Regions from separate parts of the Frankia sp. Hr75.2 genome, predicted to be linked through region 1. Evidence: riboswitches for the same ligand, from Rfam matches in the RefSeq annotation. Region 1 holds a riboswitch; each other region holds the start of a gene.

Region 1 (4,160 bases):
GCTCGGCCGGCGTCAGGGCCTGGGCGATCACGTCGCCGCCGGCACCGGACGACGCCGGCGCCGGGCCGTTCCTCGTGAGGCCGAGCTTGCTGGTGCAGCCGGGCCATGGTGACCAGCCGCGGCTGTTGTACAGCTTGTACGCGGCCTCGTCCTGCATCGCGGGAGGAGCCTGGTCGGGTCGGCCGGGGTAGCCCAGGCCCGTCCAGGTGCGCTGGTCGAACTGGTAGGCACCGTAGAAGCCGTTGCCGGTGTTGATGGCGTAGTTGCCGCCCGACTCGCACTTGCGGAGCTTCGCGAAGTCGTCGGCAGTCGCCGCTCCCGCGGGAGCGGCGGTCACCGCGAGCCCGGTGCCGACCAGCGCCGTCACGGCGCCGGTGGTGCGCAGGACCCGAGTCGCGGTGGACGGTCCCTGGGTCGCTCGGTGCCTTCCGCCACGGCCATTGGAACGGGCGGGAACACGATCATGCGATCGCATCAGAGTCCTTCCCGTCGCCTACGGGGTGAGCTGTCGGGTTCGGGCTGGAAGTTGCCCGGTCGGCGCCGCTGGCCCGGAGCCCGTCCTCGCGGATCGGTGTGCTCCCGGCCGCACGTTTCGCCGGCTTAACCCCTAGGACGCCGGGGGGCGTCCGGATGGTGGGTCCCCCGCTCCTGCCCGATGTTGTCCGTGCTCGTTCCGGCCATGGGGACGGGGGCAGGACTCGGCGTCCGTCCGCATGACCTCGCCCGGGGAGGCGAGTGGGCGGAACTGTAGCGAGATCTAGCTAGACGGCGCAAATTCGGGCGGCTAGTGGGGGATGCGAAAGGACCACATCGGAGCTACCCGAATGGGCTGATTGACGAGTGACGTAGCCGATTGTGACGAGACGCACTGATCCGGATGACGTTACCGCCAGGCCGCGGACGGCCGTCCGCCGGGGTGGGTCGGGCCGCGTGCCGTCGCGTCTGGACGGCTCCTCGAAAGTATGTTTGTCGTTCGTTTGTAGTTTTTTCCTAGATAATTACGTTTTGTATATCTAACATGACTATATGTAGGTTGATGGGGTTGTGGGCCCGGGGGCACGGGGCGCGGCGGAGGGAGGACCTGCACGGGCGACGGGATCGGGCTGGCCGTCCGCGGCGGGCGTGTCCCGGCCTGTGTGGGACACGCCCGCCTGCCGGGATCACCGGCGTGGACGGCTCCTCCTGCGGCCTGGGCCGGAGGAGATCATGCGGCGGGCTCGACCTAGCAGAGTCGGCGGCGGATCACGCGCCGCGGCGACTTGGCTGTCGGAGGGTTCGTCCGATCATCGGGTGGATCACGGATGAGAACACGGCCCCCGGCATCGGGACTTCGACGCCGGCTTGCCGCCTGAGTCCGTACCGCCTCCCGTGCCGCGCGGATCGTTGGGGCGATCCGCGCACCGGCCCCCGCCCGCACGGCGGGGTCTGCCCCGTGCGGGCGGGTCATACGGTCCTGGCGCCGGCGGGTCTTCGCCGCGGACGAACCGGGGCGACGCAGAGTGCCGATCTCGTGCTGGTGGGGGAATCGCGGTTGCGACAGCACGTGGTCGGCCGCGGGCGGGATGTCCGGAGACACACCGGCTGGGCGGAGTTGGAACACGGATGATTCGCCGGCGCCCGGTTCGAGGGCCTGAGTCCATGGAGGGATGGCTCACCGCAACGGGCGCGGGTGGGATGCCTCGTCCGGGGGAAGGACGCCTTGCGAAGGGGGCTCGACCGGTGCGTGGGGGCCACCGCGACCGGACGGCGGCGTGGGGGCGGCCGTCAGGAGGGTGCGGTGGGTCGGTTCAGGCCAGCGGGGGAGCGGGCGCCGCGTGCGGCGGTGGCCGTCAGACGGCCCGGCTGGTGACCGAGTGCGCCGGTCGGCAGACGTCAGCCGAAGGTGGCCGCCCAGGTCTGCGGACCCAGGACGCCGTCCACCACGAGGCCGCGTGCGGCCTGGAAGTCACGCGCCGCGGCCGCGGACCGTGGTCCGTAGCTGCCGTCGACCGTGAGGGGGTAGCCGAGGGAGGTCATCTTGGCCTGCCAGGAGCGGACTTCGTCGCTGACCTGGTTGACCATCGACGCGGTGTATGTCCGCGTCAGGTTCGGGACGCCCGCGGCTGCGGGCTGGGCGACCAGCGAGGTGCGCTCGGCCGCTCTGGACGCCTGGACCCCGGCGCCTGATGACGACGCGCCGGGCAGGAGCTGCTCGGAGCCCATTCCGCTCCCGCAGACCGGCCACTGGCCGAACCCGGAACGGAGTGCGAGTTGCAGTGCCGCTGCGTCCTGCACGGCGGGCGGAGCCGTGTGTGGCAGCCCCGAGTAGCCGAGGCTGCGCCAGGTGCCTGGCGAGAACTGGTAAGCGCCATAGTAGCCGTTACCGGTGTTCGTCGTGTAGTTACCGCCGGACTCGCATTGCCGTAGACCTTCCCAGGTCGTGGCGGCGTTGGCCGGCTGGCTCAGGGCGAGTGTTCCGCCGACCGCCGCGGCGATGACGGGGACGGAGACGAGAGTGCGGGCCCGGCTGCGGGTACTGCTGCGGCGTTGTCGGCCACTGGTACGTGCGTCGGACATGCGTGAGTTTTCCTTCCCCACGCCTGCGAGGTGAGCTGTCGGGTTCGGGCAGGGAAAAAGCCCGGCCGCCAAGTCAGGAACTCCGGAAATCCTGTGCCTTCGGCAACGGAGGACAAGCTTCCTCCTCGTGCCGTCGGCGTTAGCGGCTTCACCCCAAGGTCCCCAGAATCGGCGACCGGGTATTGGTTCCCCCGCTCCTGCCATCGGGTTTCTGTTTCCAACGGATGGGGGCAGGGATTCGGCGTGCCACCCGTCGGGTGCCCGGCCTGTCTCCGGGCACGGCGAAGACCATAACCACGCCGTCAGGTCGAATGACAAGCACTGAATGCCTCGGGTGAAAAAGAGCACACCGTCCGGTGGCTGCTTGAGGTTTGATCACGGTGCTGGTATCGCGCGCGCATGCGCGCTCATTAACTTGGCGACCGCGTCGTGGAGGGTGGTTCGTACCGACAGATCACACTGGTGAAAGATCGTTACCATTGGGCGTGCTGTCGGCAATCAAGCCGAATATGCGAGAAGGCTACCCGCGGCCGGCCAGGCCGTCATCAAGCAGCTAGAAAATTCATATCGTCGTGCTGATGCCGGCCCGCATGCCGTGATGTGTGAGAAACGCAACTGTAACTATGAGTTAACTTGTTGGGGTGTTTCTGTGACTTCTTGCGGGGTGGTGGCGTCCCTCGGGGTCGGGTCGGTACGTCCCGTTCGTCCCTCGGGTCGATCTTGGCTGAGGTGGGTCCGTGTGTGTCTCTCGCCCGTGATCGGGCGATCGCGTGGGCTGTCTGGTGCCTCTCTGCGTGCCCCGAAGTAGCCCCGTTCGGGCGGGAATCCGAGCTGTCCCGCGGGCCCGCGGGCGGGGCGGCTCGCGGTTCGGCCACGGGTGTGCGTCTCGGGGCGGGCCGGAAGAGGTATCACCGGGGCGCACGAACGGGTGCGCTCGGGTCACCGCGGCAGCAGCGTTCGGCGCGCGGCCGCATGTGTCGGCATGTGTCGGGTAGGACGCATCGGGGCCGCTGAGACACATAGGAGCCCACGCGAACGCTGCGTCCGGTGTGGACTCCGATGGGTCGTGCGCGTGGTCTCGGCAGGCTTTACCCGATCCGCAACCCATGAGGGGCCTGTGGTGGGCTGTGGGCTTCGGAGTGTCCTGGGTTGGTATGGGCGCCGATGTCGCGCCGACCGCCCGCACGATCTTCATGAGGCCTCGCCGGGCGGGTGACGCCTCGCGTCCACATCGAGGGTGCGCTTCCGCATGGATGGGAGCGGGTGCACACTCTGTTCCGAGTTGGCGCCGTGTGCTCCGCTGGGCACCGCGCGTCCACGATAGCTTTGTGTGCCTATTTGGGCACTATGCGTCCCGGGTGTCATTGGGTGTCCGGATGGCACTGAGCGTCCCGGGCGGCATCGGGCGGCACCGGGTGTCGGGCGGCACCGGGCGAGGGGCCCCGTCCCGGGTAAACGGTGCGTGTCCCGACAGGTACCTCATTGTTCCCGGGGAATGTGGTCCCCCGGGCGCGCGGCGCTCAGGGGGTTCCGGTGCCGCCCTCCGCGGCCGCGGACGCTCGGCCGACCGAAGAGCAATGAGGAGACACGGCGTCGAGACACAG
Region 2 (4,160 bases), on a different contig from region 1:
CCTGCGCCAGGCCGTCGGGAACCTCGTCCGCAACGCGCTCGTCCACACCCCGCCCGAGGCGACGGTCTCCCTCACCGTCCGCGACGCCGACACGGACGCGGACGGCGACGGCGACGGCGACGCGGACGGCGACTCCGACGGCGGTGCGGCGGCCGGTGCGGTGGATGACGACCGGGAGGTCGTCATCTCGGTGATCGACCATGGACCCGGAGTCCCCGCTGACGCCGTCGACCACGTCTTCGAGCGGTTCTACCGCGCCGACTCCGGCCGCTCCCGCGACGCCGGCGGGACGGGGCTGGGCCTGTCCATTGTCGAGGCCGTCGCCGCCGCGCACGGCGGACGGGCCGAGCACCGGCCGACACCGGGCGGCGGCGCCACGTTCCGGCTCGTCCTGCCCCGCCCCGATCCCTCTTCGTCATGAGCTGGATCGGCTCCGTTCACCGCGACCCGCCAGGCTGATCTCGGCGCGGTCGGCCGGGATCCGTCCGGCGGGCGGGACCTGCCGTGCTGGTGAGGTCTCTCGGAGCTCGTGGAGGATGTGTGGTCACCTCGGCGGTCGTCATCACGGGAGCGGCATCCGGGATCGGGCGGGCGTGCGCGGAGCTGTTCGCCGCGCGGGGGTTCGGCGTGGTCGCCGTGGACGTCGACGAGGTCGGCCTGGCGGCGCTGACCCGAGCACAGTCGCGCGCCCCGCGGCCCGCCGTGGCCCCGGCGGATCCCCGGACCGCGGCGGATGCCGGTGCCGTGACGGGGGCGGACTCCCGGCCGGCGGGCGGGCCGGAGCCGCGGATCGTCCCGATGGTCGGGGACGTCTCGGTCGAGGAGACCGGGGCCGCCATGGCGGAGCTGGCGCTCGCGAGCTTCGGGCGGCTGGACGTCGCGGTGCTCAACGCCGGGATCGGCACGACGCTGCCGTGGGAGGCCCCGGGCGCGATCGACCGGCTGGACCGGATCCTCGCCGTCAACGTGCGGGGCGTCGCGATCGGGATCCGTTCGGTGGTCCCCGCGCTCCGGGCGGGCGGTGGCGGCTCAATCGTCGTGACCGCCTCCAGCGGCGGGTTGCAGAGCGAACCGGGGAACTGGGCGTACAACGCGTCCAAGGCAGCTGTGATCAACATGGTGCGGGCCGCGGCGCTCGACCACGCCGCCCAGAACATCCGGATCAACGCCGTCGCCCCCGGCCTGACCGAGACGGCGCTGACCGCGCGCCACCGCACCGACCCGGCGTCCACCGCGGCGGTGAGCCGCCGCATTCCGATGGGGCGCTGGGGGCAGCCGGGCGAGCTGGCCTCGGCCGTCTGGTTCCTGGCCTCCGCCGAGTCGTCCTACATCACCGGAACGACGCTGGTCGCCGACGGGGGCCTGACCGCGCACCACGGGGTCGTGCCTCTGCCGGCTCCGGAGGTTGCGCTGCCGACTCCGGAAATCTGACCCGGAACGGACGAAATTACGACTCGTCCCCATCAGGGGCCTGTCAACAGGTCTGGGTGGTGCCCGGACGAACGCCGGGACCATTTCCAACTCGATGCTCGCGCAACTTCTTCCCGGTTCACGGGTCGAATTCCTGCGCCGAGGTGAGCACGTCACCCACTCTCCGTGTCACCGCTCTCGGCCATCGTGGCGGGGCGGTCACGGTGATGGGAGGGTCCGTTAAAGAGGAACGCGCCTGCGCGCGTGATACGCCGTCTACGGAGAATCTTCAAGGTTTCGATGGGCCATGTGGTGCTCGCCACAGAGCCTTGGCAATTGTTGGTCCGTTGTGTGTAACGTCTGCGCCGTGCTTTCGTTCAGGAAAGCGCGCACCGGGCGACACGCCGAATCCTGCCCCGCCCGGTGAACAACAAACCTCAGGGCGGGAGCGGGGGAACCAACCTTCGGGCGTCGATCACAGACGTCCTCGGGGTGAAGTCGCGTAGCGCGACCGGGTAAATCCCAGCCCGAACCCGACAGCTAACTTCGCAGGCGTGGGGAGGGGCATCACTTTGTCCGTTATGGCTTCGCGTGCTCGTAAGACCAGTCGTTCCATCCGCCGTGGCCGTGCGCTGCTTGTCGCACCGCTCCTCGCCGCCACGATCGGCGGCGGAATCGCGATGTCACAGCCCGCCAGCGCCGCGGGTCGGCCGGACGCACACCGCTTCCTGAGCGCGGTTGTGCCCTGCGAGTCCGGCGGTAACCCCCGCGTGGTCAACGAGATCGGCGCGGGCGGCCTGTTCCAGTTCCTGCCGAGCACCTGGCGCGGCGTCGGTGGTCAGGGTCTCCCGCAGAACGCAAGCGCCGCCGAGCAGTGGAAGCGCGCGCACATCCTGTACGCGCAGCAGGGAACCAGCCCGTGGTACGCCTCGAAGAGCTGCTGGGGCCCCAAGCTCTGACCCAGCCCCCAGGCTCTGACGCGGCCCGTCGAATGAATCTGACGCGGCCGTCGAATGGAGCAGACAGGTGACGGACCAGCCTGGCTGAGCCCTGGCTGAGCGTGACAGATGGTCCGTGGAACGCGATCGGTGGCCCGGGTGTCAGTGTCGACACCCGGGCCACCGGCGTTTCGGTACCACCGGCCGCGTCGCACGAGCGCGAGGAAGCACGAGCGCGAGCGCGAGGAAAAGAGACCTGCCGTACGCTGAACAGTCGTCCGCCCGCGCACCTGCGGCCGAGTTGGCGGCGGCCGGAGAGGTGGGTTGTCGATGGCCGAGCCGACCAGCCGCCGCAGGTTCGCCGTTCTCGCGATCTGCTGCATGAGTCTGCTGATCGTGGGGCTGGACGGCACCATCGTGAACGTGGCCCTGCCCGCACTGCGCCGGGATCTGGGTGCGTCGCCCGCGGGCCTGCAATGGACGATCGACAGCTACACCCTCGTCCTGGCCAGCCTGCTCATGCTCGGTGGTTCCACCGGCGACCGGCTCGGCCGCCGCCGGATCTTCCAGACCGGACTGGCCCTGTTCACCGCAGGCTCGCTGCTGTGCAGCCTCGCGCCCGGGCTCGGCTGGCTGGTGGCCTTCCGAATGGTGCAGGCCGTCGGCGGCTCGATGCTGAACCCGGTTGCGATGTCCATCATCACCAACACGTTCACCGACCCGCGGGAACGGGCCCGCGCCATCGGTCTCTGGGGCGCGGTGATCGGGATCAGCATGGCACTCGGCCCGGTGCTCGGCGGCATCCTCGTCGAGACGGTGAGCTGGCGGGCGATCTTCTGGATCAACATCCCGATCGGGCTCGCCGCGCTGGTGCTCACGCACCGCTTCGTCCCCGAGTCCCGCGCGCCGAGCCCACGCCGCCTGGACCCCGTCGGACAGCTCCTTGTGATCGCCGTTCTCTCGACCCTCACCTACTCGATCATCGAGGCGCCCGCGGCCGGCTGGACGTCCACCGAAACGCTCGTCCTGTTCGCGGTGGCGGTCGCCGCGGCGGCGCTGCTGGTCGGCTACGAGTCGCGGCGCACCGAGCCGTTGCTGGACGTCCGCTTCTTCCGCAGCGCGCCCTTCTCCGGCGCGACGGCGATCGCGGTGTGCGCGTTCGGCGCCCTCGCCGGCTTCCTCTTTCTCAACACGATCTATCTGCAGGACGTCCGTGGCTACTCGGCGCTGCACGCCGGCCTGCTGACCCTGCCGATGGCGCTGGCCACCCTGGTGGTCGCGCCCCTGTCCGGCCGGGCGGTGGGCCGCTTCGGCCCGCGTCCGTCGCTGCTCGCCGCGGGTGTCACCCTGACCGCCGGCAGCGCGGCGATGACGGGCCTGTCCCCACAGACCTCCGTCACCACCCTGATGGTCGCCTACGTCCTCTTCGGGACGGGCTTCGGCCTGGTGAACGCGCCGATCACCAACACTGCGGTCTCCGGGATGCCGCTCGCGCAGGCCGGGGTCGCGGCGGCGGTCGCCTCGACGAGCCGCCAGGTCGGCCAGTCGCTGGGCGTGGCCGTGATCGGCTCCGTCGCGGCAGCGACCGCGACGGTCGGGGCCGTCGGGGCCGTCGGCGACGGCCCGGGAGTCGGGATCGACCCCACCAGCACGGCCGCCTGGTGGGCGGTGGTCGCGGCCTGCGCCGCCGTCCTCGCCCTGGGGTTCGCGACGACGGGCACCTGGGCCCGGCGCACCGCGGACCAGACCCGGTCCCGCCTCCTGACCACCCCCGCTCCCGGGCAGGCCGCCACCCCGCAGGAAGGGACCCAG
Region 3 (4,160 bases), on a different contig from region 1:
GTACGGGGTGTTGTGGGTATCGAGTCCGAACGTCGTCTGCCCGCGCGGCAAGTCGGGTTGATCCCGCACAGACAGGGGTATCCGTTGGTCGACACCCGATACGCGACACCCGTCTCCGTCGCCGTCTGTTGGCCGACGGCCGGATCCGGCCGACCGCATGCCGGAAACCCGATGCGTCGACTAACGTAACCAACCGTGTCGGAACTTCGGCGACGGTCGCGAGTGGCGTGGTGGCGCACATCCCACGCATTGCCGGACCGCGCCGCGACGCCCACGGGCCGGCCCGGTGCCGCTGCCAGCCGCCGGAGCCGGGCATGACACACCCACGCCCGCAGCACCACGAGATCTCCGTACTGCCCGACCGCGAGGACCTGATGGCCGAGCTGGCGAGCCGGCTCGAGGCCCTGGACGCCCTGCTGAGCCGGCTCGAGGATGCCGAGCGCCAGGCCGCGGACGCCGGTGAGCACCTCATCCGGACACGGCAGTGGCAGGAGGACACGGTCCGGACCATCCAGGAGGAACGGGCGCGGATGCGCCAGCGCCAGCAGGCCCTGGACGACCTGGCCGAGCACGCCCGCGCGGCCGTCGAGGCCCTGCACGGCAGCCACCGCTCGCTGCCGCCCGAGGTGAAGCAGCTCGAGATCGAGCTCCAGGTCCTCAACAGCTCCGGCTTCCTGACCCGGCGCAACGGCCGGGCTCGCTGAGCGGCGGTCCCCGCCGGGCGTCGAACGCTCCTCCTCCTCCTCCTCTCAGCCCCTGGTCCTCCTCTCAGCCCCTGATCAGCCCCTGACCCCTGACCCCTGGCCCCTGGCCCGGCCTGGTGGCGGGTGGCTCGCGTGTCCGCCCATGGGCCGTCCACCTCGCCGTTTGGTGTCCGCCTCGCCCTTTCGGGGCGCGATCAGACCGGGTTCGGCCCCCAAAGGGCGAGCGGGATACCAAAGGGCGAGCGGGACGCTCACGACGACTGGCCCGATCCGGTAGTTGACCAACTTCCGCGGGCCTGGCCGGCCAGGCCCGCGGAACTCGGGGCCCGGTGCCAGGTCGGTGCGCGGTGGCAGCGAGGCCCGGTGGAGCTTCCGGGGGGTGCCTGCCCGCGGGCGGCGCGTCGATCCGTTCACGTCCCAGGAGCACCGCGAAGGGGTCCTGGGGATCGGGCCGCGCGGTCGTCCGCGGCCGCCGGATCGAGGCGGGAAGAGACGGGCCGGGGACGGAGCGAACCGGGCCCGTGAGGGGCTCCGCGGGTAGTCCCAGCCCGGTCGGCCGGTACGGGAAACCCCCGCGCAAGCCAGGAAGTTCTGGTCACCTAACGTGTTGGGACGTGATCCTCGTGTGGGCGTCCAAAAACGTGACCGAAGGCTCAGCACCCCTCCTGACCTGGGCAGATGCGGCGCAGCAAGGGGCACTTCTTTGCACACTCGACGTAGTTGAGGAGGACTAGTGTTTACCCACACCATCCGTGTGGACTAGTCTCGCTTCCGACGTCACGACAACACCGGACCGAACGCCGAATCCTGCCCGCGGTCCTGGTGTCCCCTCCGAGTCGTCACCACGGGCAGGAGCGGGGGACCCACCTCCACCGGCTGGCGCCACGACACGGCGCTGGCCTAGGGGTGAAGTCCATCGCGTGAAGGTCGCGCTATGGACCGGGCAGCCCAGCCCGAACCCGACAGCTCACCTCGCAGGCGTACGGGAAGGAACGCAACGTTGTCTGCGCAAAGTGTGCAGCTTGATGCTGAGAGACGCCGGCAGGAAGGGCGCGGTCGCCACCGTGCACCGTCCGCCCCCACGGCGTCCAGCCGAGCCAGAGCCAGGGCCCGTACCGTCGCGGCCATCACCACCGGAACCGTCGCGGTCTCCGGGGTGGCGCTCGCCGGGTGCGCCCAGGATGTCAACTCGGACGTCGCGCTGGACGACGGCACGAACACCGCCCCGATGACGCTCGCGACCCAGATCGGGTCCCGGCTGGCGGTCGACGGAGCCATCCAGGCCGCCACCGCTACCGGCGGCGGTTCGGGCACCGTTCTCGACGCCACCACGGACATCTCCGCGCCGACTCTCTCGTCGAAGATCGACGTCGGCCTGCGCGTGACGAACCCCGAGGTCACGGTCAACGCGGACGAGCCCGTCAACATCGGCTTCTCGCTCTACAACGAGGAGACCCAGGCCCCGATCCCGGACCAGCTCATCAAGGTCCAGGTCAAGCTGCCGACCGGGTGGGCGACCTTCCTGCACCTGACGACGGACGACCGCGGCTTCGCGTCGTACACCGCGAAGGTGCTCACCACCACGAACGTCACGGCGATCTTCGACGGCACCGACGCCCTCCAGTCGGCGCACTCGGAGAACGACGCCACGCTGCGCGTCCGCCCGGCTCCGCCGCCCGCACAGGCCTCCCGCAGCGCGGACCGTACGGGCGTGAACGTCAACACCCCGGTCGTCAGCGTCAACCTGCCGGCGAGCTCCATCGGCGAGAAGGCCGTCTACCTGGCCTCGCTGCACGCCGGCAAGCCGTACGTCTACGGCGCCGAGGGCCCCAGCTCCTTCGACTGCTCCGGCCTGGTGCAGTACGTGTACCGGCAGCTCGGCAAGAACCTGCCGCGCACCACCGACGCGCAGTACGCCGCCACCACGCGGATCTCCCAGTACAACAAGGCGCCCGGCGACCTGATCTTCTTCGGGAGCCCCGGCAACATCTACCATGTCGGCATCTACGCCGGCGACGGCAAGATGTGGGTCGCGCCCCGCACTGGTGACGTCGTCAAGCTTCAGACGATCTACACGACCTCGTACTCGGTCGGCCGCGTCGCCTGAGAACGGCGGGCCCACGGCCCAGCCAGAAGGCCGTCTGTTCTCGACCTCGATCGTTCCACGCCCACGCACCGCTCGGACGGGGCTGCCCGAACGCAGACGCCCCGTCCCCCGGAACGAGCCGCAGCGCGATCTCCCCCTCCGGTCGCGCGCGGCTCCGCCGCCGGGTCGGGGTTGTCGGGATCAACCTCGGCCCGGCGGGTCTTCCGGAGTTCACCAGGTCCCCTGTACCGGACCGCCGGTGTCACGTCTGCTCAGAACGTCTGTGCTGCGGAATGTCCGGAGTAGCTCTGCCGCGGGCAGATTTCGACACCTTCCGCGATGCTTCCGCCACGTGGCGCCATCGATGAGCTGGCCGGCAGCCATGAACGGTAGGCCGTTGCGGCATCATTCTACTTCGTCATAAGTAGCGTAGATGTAGCTTTAGCCGGCCAGACTGCCACTATCAGGCAGCAACACCCCCATTCGAACCAACCCAGCACCAGCACCAGCCCACGCGAAAGTCAACCGCACCCCACCGATCCGAGATCCTTCCGGTGGGACGGACGTCAGATCCCCCCCCATCTGACGTCCGTCCGGCCGGAAGGCCCCGGACTCCGCTGGCCGTCTGTCCGATCCCCCCCCCATCGGGCCGGCGGCCAGCGGACCCCCTCAAGCCTTCCGGCCGCCCACTGGTCCGTCGGGGCCGTTACCCCCCCTCCCGGCGACGTCGACGGACCGCTCGAGCCCCGGCCGCCCCACCCCGCGGCAGGCGCAAGCCCCGAAATGGCCAGCAAGCCGTCCCCGGCGGGGCCGGCGGCCGGCCAATCTGCTAAATGACTAGTTCTTTGCTACTAGCGCGAACTGTCTGGTCAGCGCACCGAACCAAGCTGGGTCAGACCTTCCGGCGAAGGTCGCGGGAGAAGTCCCACAACGTGCTGCTGACCTTTTTGTCCCAGTCCGTCTCGGCAACCCGCCCGTGCTGGGTGACGTTGTCGCAGGTGGGGCCGGGCTCCGCTTCGAACTGTCCCACGACGCCCACCGCCGCGTAGACGGGGGGGCCGGGCGAGCAGGCGGCGAGCAGGGCGAGCCGCGCACCCTCCCCGATACCCCAGACGTATATCCGGTTCAGGTCGATGTCGGTGCGTTCCTCGTCCATGTAGCGGACGACGTCGCGCAGGTACTGCTGGTCCGCTCCATTCGGGTCGTCGAGTCGCCAGGTACCGGCGACCGCCTCCGGGAAGGCGAGCGCGAAGTCACGGCGGTTCGCCAGCGACGACGCGTCACTGTCATGTTCCAGTGAACTCGCATCCGTATTGTCATCGTGCAGGATGATTACCAGGGGCAACGGGTCATTCGGTTTGGAGGGTGCC
Region 4 (4,160 bases), on a different contig from region 1:
AATGATCCTGATGCTCCTCGCCCGTACCTGATCGCCCACTCCCGTACCCCCCGGGTGACCTGCTCCGAAACCGCGCATTCCACTCCCTGAGCGGGCGGCGAGCCCGAAGTGCGCCTACGGTCGGCCGGTCGGCAGATACGAGGCCCAAGGGGGCGGTCGCCATGCGTCGAGTCGTGTTCATCTCCGTACTGGCCGCCGCGGTCATCTTGAGCGGGGCGGCGTCTGCGGTGTCCGCCGCGCCGACCGCGGTGCAGTCACCCCCGGCCGCCACACCGGGCGCCGCGCGCAGCCCGGGTGCTGCGGCCAGCTCGGGTGCCGTGGCCAGCCCGTCAGGCCCTGGCAGCTCGGCCGTCGTGGCCGGTTCGTTGAGCCTGGCGGAGGCGTCGGGCCTTGTCCGCGGCCGTGGTTACACACCGATCACCACGGACGGCTACGAGCCCACCCACGATCTCAGCGTGATCGTCGGGCGGCTGTCCACCTCGGTGGACGGCCATCCGCAGCAGGCCTTCTTCTTCCACCGCGGCCGGTTCGTCGGGACGGACGCCGTCGCGAGCGCGGGCGTGCGGTGGGTGTGGTCGACCAGCGAGGTGGTGGCGCTGCAGTACGACCTGTACCGCCCGGCGGACCCGATGTGCTGCCCGAGCGCGGGCGCGGCGAGCGTGCGGTTCCGCTGGGACGGCACGTCGGTCGTGCCGCTCGACCCGATCCCGACCAGCAAGTGGACCGCCGCCGAGAGCCGCCGCTGACCAGCGACGCAGTGCCGGTGGGACCGCCGGCGGGTGGGACCGCCGCCGCGGCCGGGCCCGGGTCAGCCCCCGGGCCCGGCCGCGCTGGTCACGCCGGAGGTCAGTGGCCCTCGGCCGCCTCGACCAGCTCGGTGAGCACCCCGCCGAGGCCCTTCGGGTGCATGAACGCGATCCGGCTTCCGGATGTCCCGTGCACCGGCGTCTTGTTGACCAGGTCGAACCCGGTGACGGTGAGCGCCGCCAGCGCCGCGTCGATGTCCGCCACGCCGTAGGCGATGTGGTGGATGCCGGGGCCCTTCTTCGCCAGGAACTTCCCGACCGGGGTGTCCGGGCGCACCGGCTCGAGTAGCTGGACGTAGGAGCCGCCCGTGTCGCCGTGGTGCACCAGCAGCATCGCCTCGCGCACGCCCTGCGCCTCGTTCGTCTCCTGATGCGCGACCTTCAGGCCGAACGCCGCCTCGTAACGAGGGATGGCCTCCTCCAGCGAGGCCACGGCGATTCCGACATGGTCGATCCTGGTCAGCACAAAAATCGCTCCTGCCTCGTGGACGGGCGGCCCTGGTCGCGTCCTGCCTGGCGGGCCAGAACTCCGAGCCTGCCCGGATCCGGCCCGGCGGTCCACTGAAGCGGCAGGTCGGCCGTGTCGGGCGCGCCACCCCCGCCCGGCCACGGGCTTGGCCACGCCGTCCGGTCGCCGCCCCGTCGCGGCCCGGCACCGGCGTGCCCGGGCCGCGACGTGGACGGCTCGACGGCCGCGCGCCGCCCCTGGATCAGGCGAACAGCCTGTCGTGGGTGAGCGGGCCCACGACGCCGTCCGGGACGAGGCCGTTCTTCTTCTGGAAGTCGACGACCATGTGGTTGGTCTGCGGACCGAACCGGCCGTCGATGGTGATCGGGTAGCCGATGGCGGCGAGCTGCTTCTGCACCAGCGCCACGTCCCAGCGGACGCCCTCGACCCCGAGCCGCATGTAGCCCGAGCTGGCGGGCGCCGGTGCCGTCGCGGCCGGTGCGGCCGGTGCGGCCGGCGTGACGGCCGAGATCGTCCGGGCGCCGGTGCCGCTGCCCACCGCGGCCGCCGCCGCGGCGCCGCGGGCCAGGTACTTCACGTGCATGCCGTTCTTGTAGGCGCTCCAGGCACCGATGCCCTGGCTGGCGCATACCTGCCGTGCGGCCCAGGCGTTGACGTTCGGGTCGTAGAGGTTGCGGCTACCGACCCAGCTCGAGTGCGCGCGCATGTTGATCTGCCAGAGGCCGCGGGAGTCCTCACCGACCGTCGCGTGGGCCGTTGTGTTGCCGCCCGACTCGGCCAGCGCCACCGCGACCCAGGTGCTCAGCGGAATCCCGCGGCAGGACGGCAGGCCCGCGTTCTGCGCCGCCTGCGCGATGGTGACGTCGGAGGCGGTGGCCGCGCTCGCCGGGCCCGCGGTGAACATCAGGCCCGCCGACGCGCCGATGACGCTCGCCGCGGTGACCACGGCGGCGCGGCCTCGCCCGGGTCCCCGTCCGGAGGTGTTCGGACGGCTGGACCTGCGGTGCTTTCCATGCGACATCTAAGAATCTCGTTTCTGCTATGAAGAACAGAGCTTCTGAATGTCCGGATGGGAAATTGATCCGTACACGGATCAAAAAGTTACGGCAACGATTCGCCCGGCGAGGGAAGCATGGCTCAGTGCGCCGGCGTTCTGTCGGCGTAAAAGTATTCCGGACCTGGTGGGTCTAGATTTCCTGCGTCAACCCCGGGATGCGGGCACTGTGCGGCCGCGGCGGCTGCCCGAGGGACGGGTGAAAGGCCCGCCTGGGTGATCCAGACATGCGTGCGTACACGACGATCCTTCCCGTACGCCTGCGAGGTTAGCTGTCGGGTTCGGGCCGGGAAGCCCGGTCGGCCTTTACCGCATCTGCGGCGCGGTCGACTTCACCCCGAGGACGGCCGCCCGTGCGCGGGTGGCCGTCCGGAGGAACGTGGTTCCCCCGCTTCTGCCCTGCTGATCGCTAGGAGGGGACGACGGGCCTAGGGCAGAACTCGGCGTACGGCCCGTCGCTTGCTGCGAGCCAGGACACCGTAACGAACTACTAAGGGTAATCGCAAGTACTAATTTTCTTGTACCGACGGCGCATCCTGGTCACGATGCGTACACAGAATCGAGATCGAGACACTCCGGGCAGTAACCGGCGACGCTGCGGCGCGGGCATCCGCCCGGACGTCGCCACACCCGGCGCGGACGGCGACCGGGGCTGCGGGGGAGCTGGGCCGGGCATGCCTCGGCCCGGGCGCCTTCGTGCGCGCCCGGGCCGAGGGTGAGGGGGAGTCGGCGGTGCCGTTGGGCCGGCCGGCTGGAGGTTCCCCGCTGGGTCGGTCAGACCCAGCCGGGCATCGGGTAGGCCGACATCAGGTCCCTGACCTCGCCCGCGATCCGCTCGATGGTCGCCTCGTCCGCGTCGCCGGCGGCCTTGACGGCCTCGTCGATCCAGGCGGCGAGGGTGGGCATCTGCTCCGGACACAGCCCGCGGGTCGTGATCGCGGCGGTTCCCAGGCGCACCCCGGACGGGTCGAACGGCTTGCGCGGGTCGAACGGCACCGTGTTGTAGTTCAGCTCGATCCCGGCCCGGTCGAGTGCCTTCGCCGCCGGCTTCCCGGCGACTCCGCGACTCGTCAGGTCAATGAGGATGAGATGGTTGTCGGTGCCGCCGGTGATGAGATCGAAACCGCGTCCGGAAAGCGCCTCGGCGAGCGCCTTCGCATTCGCGACGACCCGGTGCGCGTACTCCCGGAAATCTGGTGTCGCGGCCTCCCGCAGGGCGACCGCGACGGCGGCGGTGGTGTGGTTGTGCGGGCCGCCCTGAAGGCCCGGGAAAACGGCCTTGTCGAGTGCCGTCGCGTGCGCGGCGTCCGACATGATCATGGCGCCGCGCGGGCCGCGCAGCGTCTTGTGCGTGGTCGTCGTGATGACCGGAGCGTGCCCGACCGGCGATGGGTGGGCGCCGCCGGCGATCAGCCCGGCGATGTGGGAGATGTCCGCGACGAGCACGGCGTCGATCTCGCGGGCGATCGCCGCGAACCCGGGAAAGTCGATGGTGCGGGGGATCGCCGTCCCGCCACAGAAGATCACCTTCGGCCGGTTCTCGAGGGCGAGGTCGCGGACCTCGTCCAGGTCGACCCGCCCGGTGTCCTGGCGGACCCCGTACCGGACCCCGCGGAACCAGCGGCCGGTCGCCGACACCGTCCAGCCGTGGGTCAGGTGGCCGCCGGAAGGCAGGCCCATTCCCATCACCGGGTCGCCGGGCTGCAGGAAGGCCAGGTAGACCGCGAGGTTGGCGGGGGAGCCGGAATACGGCTGGACGTTCGCGTGCTCGACGCCGAACAGCGACTTCGCCCGGTCGATCGCCAGCGTCTCGATCGGGTCGATGACCTGC

What was found. Region 1 has a riboswitch for cyclic di-AMP ahead of AC559T_RS23795 (transglycosylase family protein). Riboswitches for the same ligand answer to the same signal wherever they lie in the genome.
Region 2: linked by a shared signal. The riboswitch ahead of AC559T_RS30665 (transglycosylase family protein) and the one ahead of AC559T_RS23795 (transglycosylase family protein) in region 1 are both predicted to bind cyclic di-AMP.
Region 3: linked by a shared signal. The riboswitch ahead of AC559T_RS23225 (C40 family peptidase) and the one ahead of AC559T_RS23795 (transglycosylase family protein) in region 1 are both predicted to bind cyclic di-AMP.
Region 4: linked by a shared signal. The riboswitch ahead of AC559T_RS33390 (peptidoglycan-binding protein) and the one ahead of AC559T_RS23795 (transglycosylase family protein) in region 1 are both predicted to bind cyclic di-AMP.

What each region holds. Positions count from the first base shown of each region.
Region 1 is NZ_CASGGV010000299.1:47,352-51,511, forward strand. Features, by position in the region: gene AC559T_RS23790 (transglycosylase family protein) at 1-475, opposite strand, end outside; gene AC559T_RS23795 (transglycosylase family protein) at 1,873-2,556, opposite strand; cyclic di-AMP (ydaO/yuaA leader) riboswitch at 2,562-2,782, opposite strand.
Region 2 is NZ_CASGGV010000327.1:15,244-19,403, reverse strand. Features, by position in the region: gene AC559T_RS30675 (sensor histidine kinase) at 1-421, shown strand, start outside; gene AC559T_RS30670 (SDR family NAD(P)-dependent oxidoreductase) at 541-1,431, shown strand; cyclic di-AMP (ydaO/yuaA leader) riboswitch at 1,803-1,980, shown strand; gene AC559T_RS30665 (transglycosylase family protein) at 1,992-2,369, shown strand; gene AC559T_RS30660 (MFS transporter) at 2,679-4,160, shown strand, end outside.
Region 3 is NZ_CASGGV010000297.1:25,048-29,207, forward strand. Features, by position in the region: gene AC559T_RS23220 (hypothetical protein) at 315-704, shown strand; cyclic di-AMP (ydaO/yuaA leader) riboswitch at 1,524-1,700, shown strand; gene AC559T_RS23225 (C40 family peptidase) at 1,861-2,811, shown strand; gene AC559T_RS23230 (PHB depolymerase family esterase) at 3,683-4,160, opposite strand, start outside.
Region 4 is NZ_CASGGV010000343.1:17,348-21,507, reverse strand. Features, by position in the region: gene AC559T_RS33405 (DUF5134 domain-containing protein) at 1-31, shown strand, start outside; gene AC559T_RS33400 (LppP/LprE family lipoprotein) at 162-746, shown strand; gene mce (methylmalonyl-CoA epimerase) at 847-1,272, opposite strand; gene AC559T_RS33390 (peptidoglycan-binding protein) at 1,517-2,296, opposite strand; cyclic di-AMP (ydaO/yuaA leader) riboswitch at 2,572-2,738, opposite strand; gene glyA (serine hydroxymethyltransferase) at 3,104-4,160, opposite strand, start outside.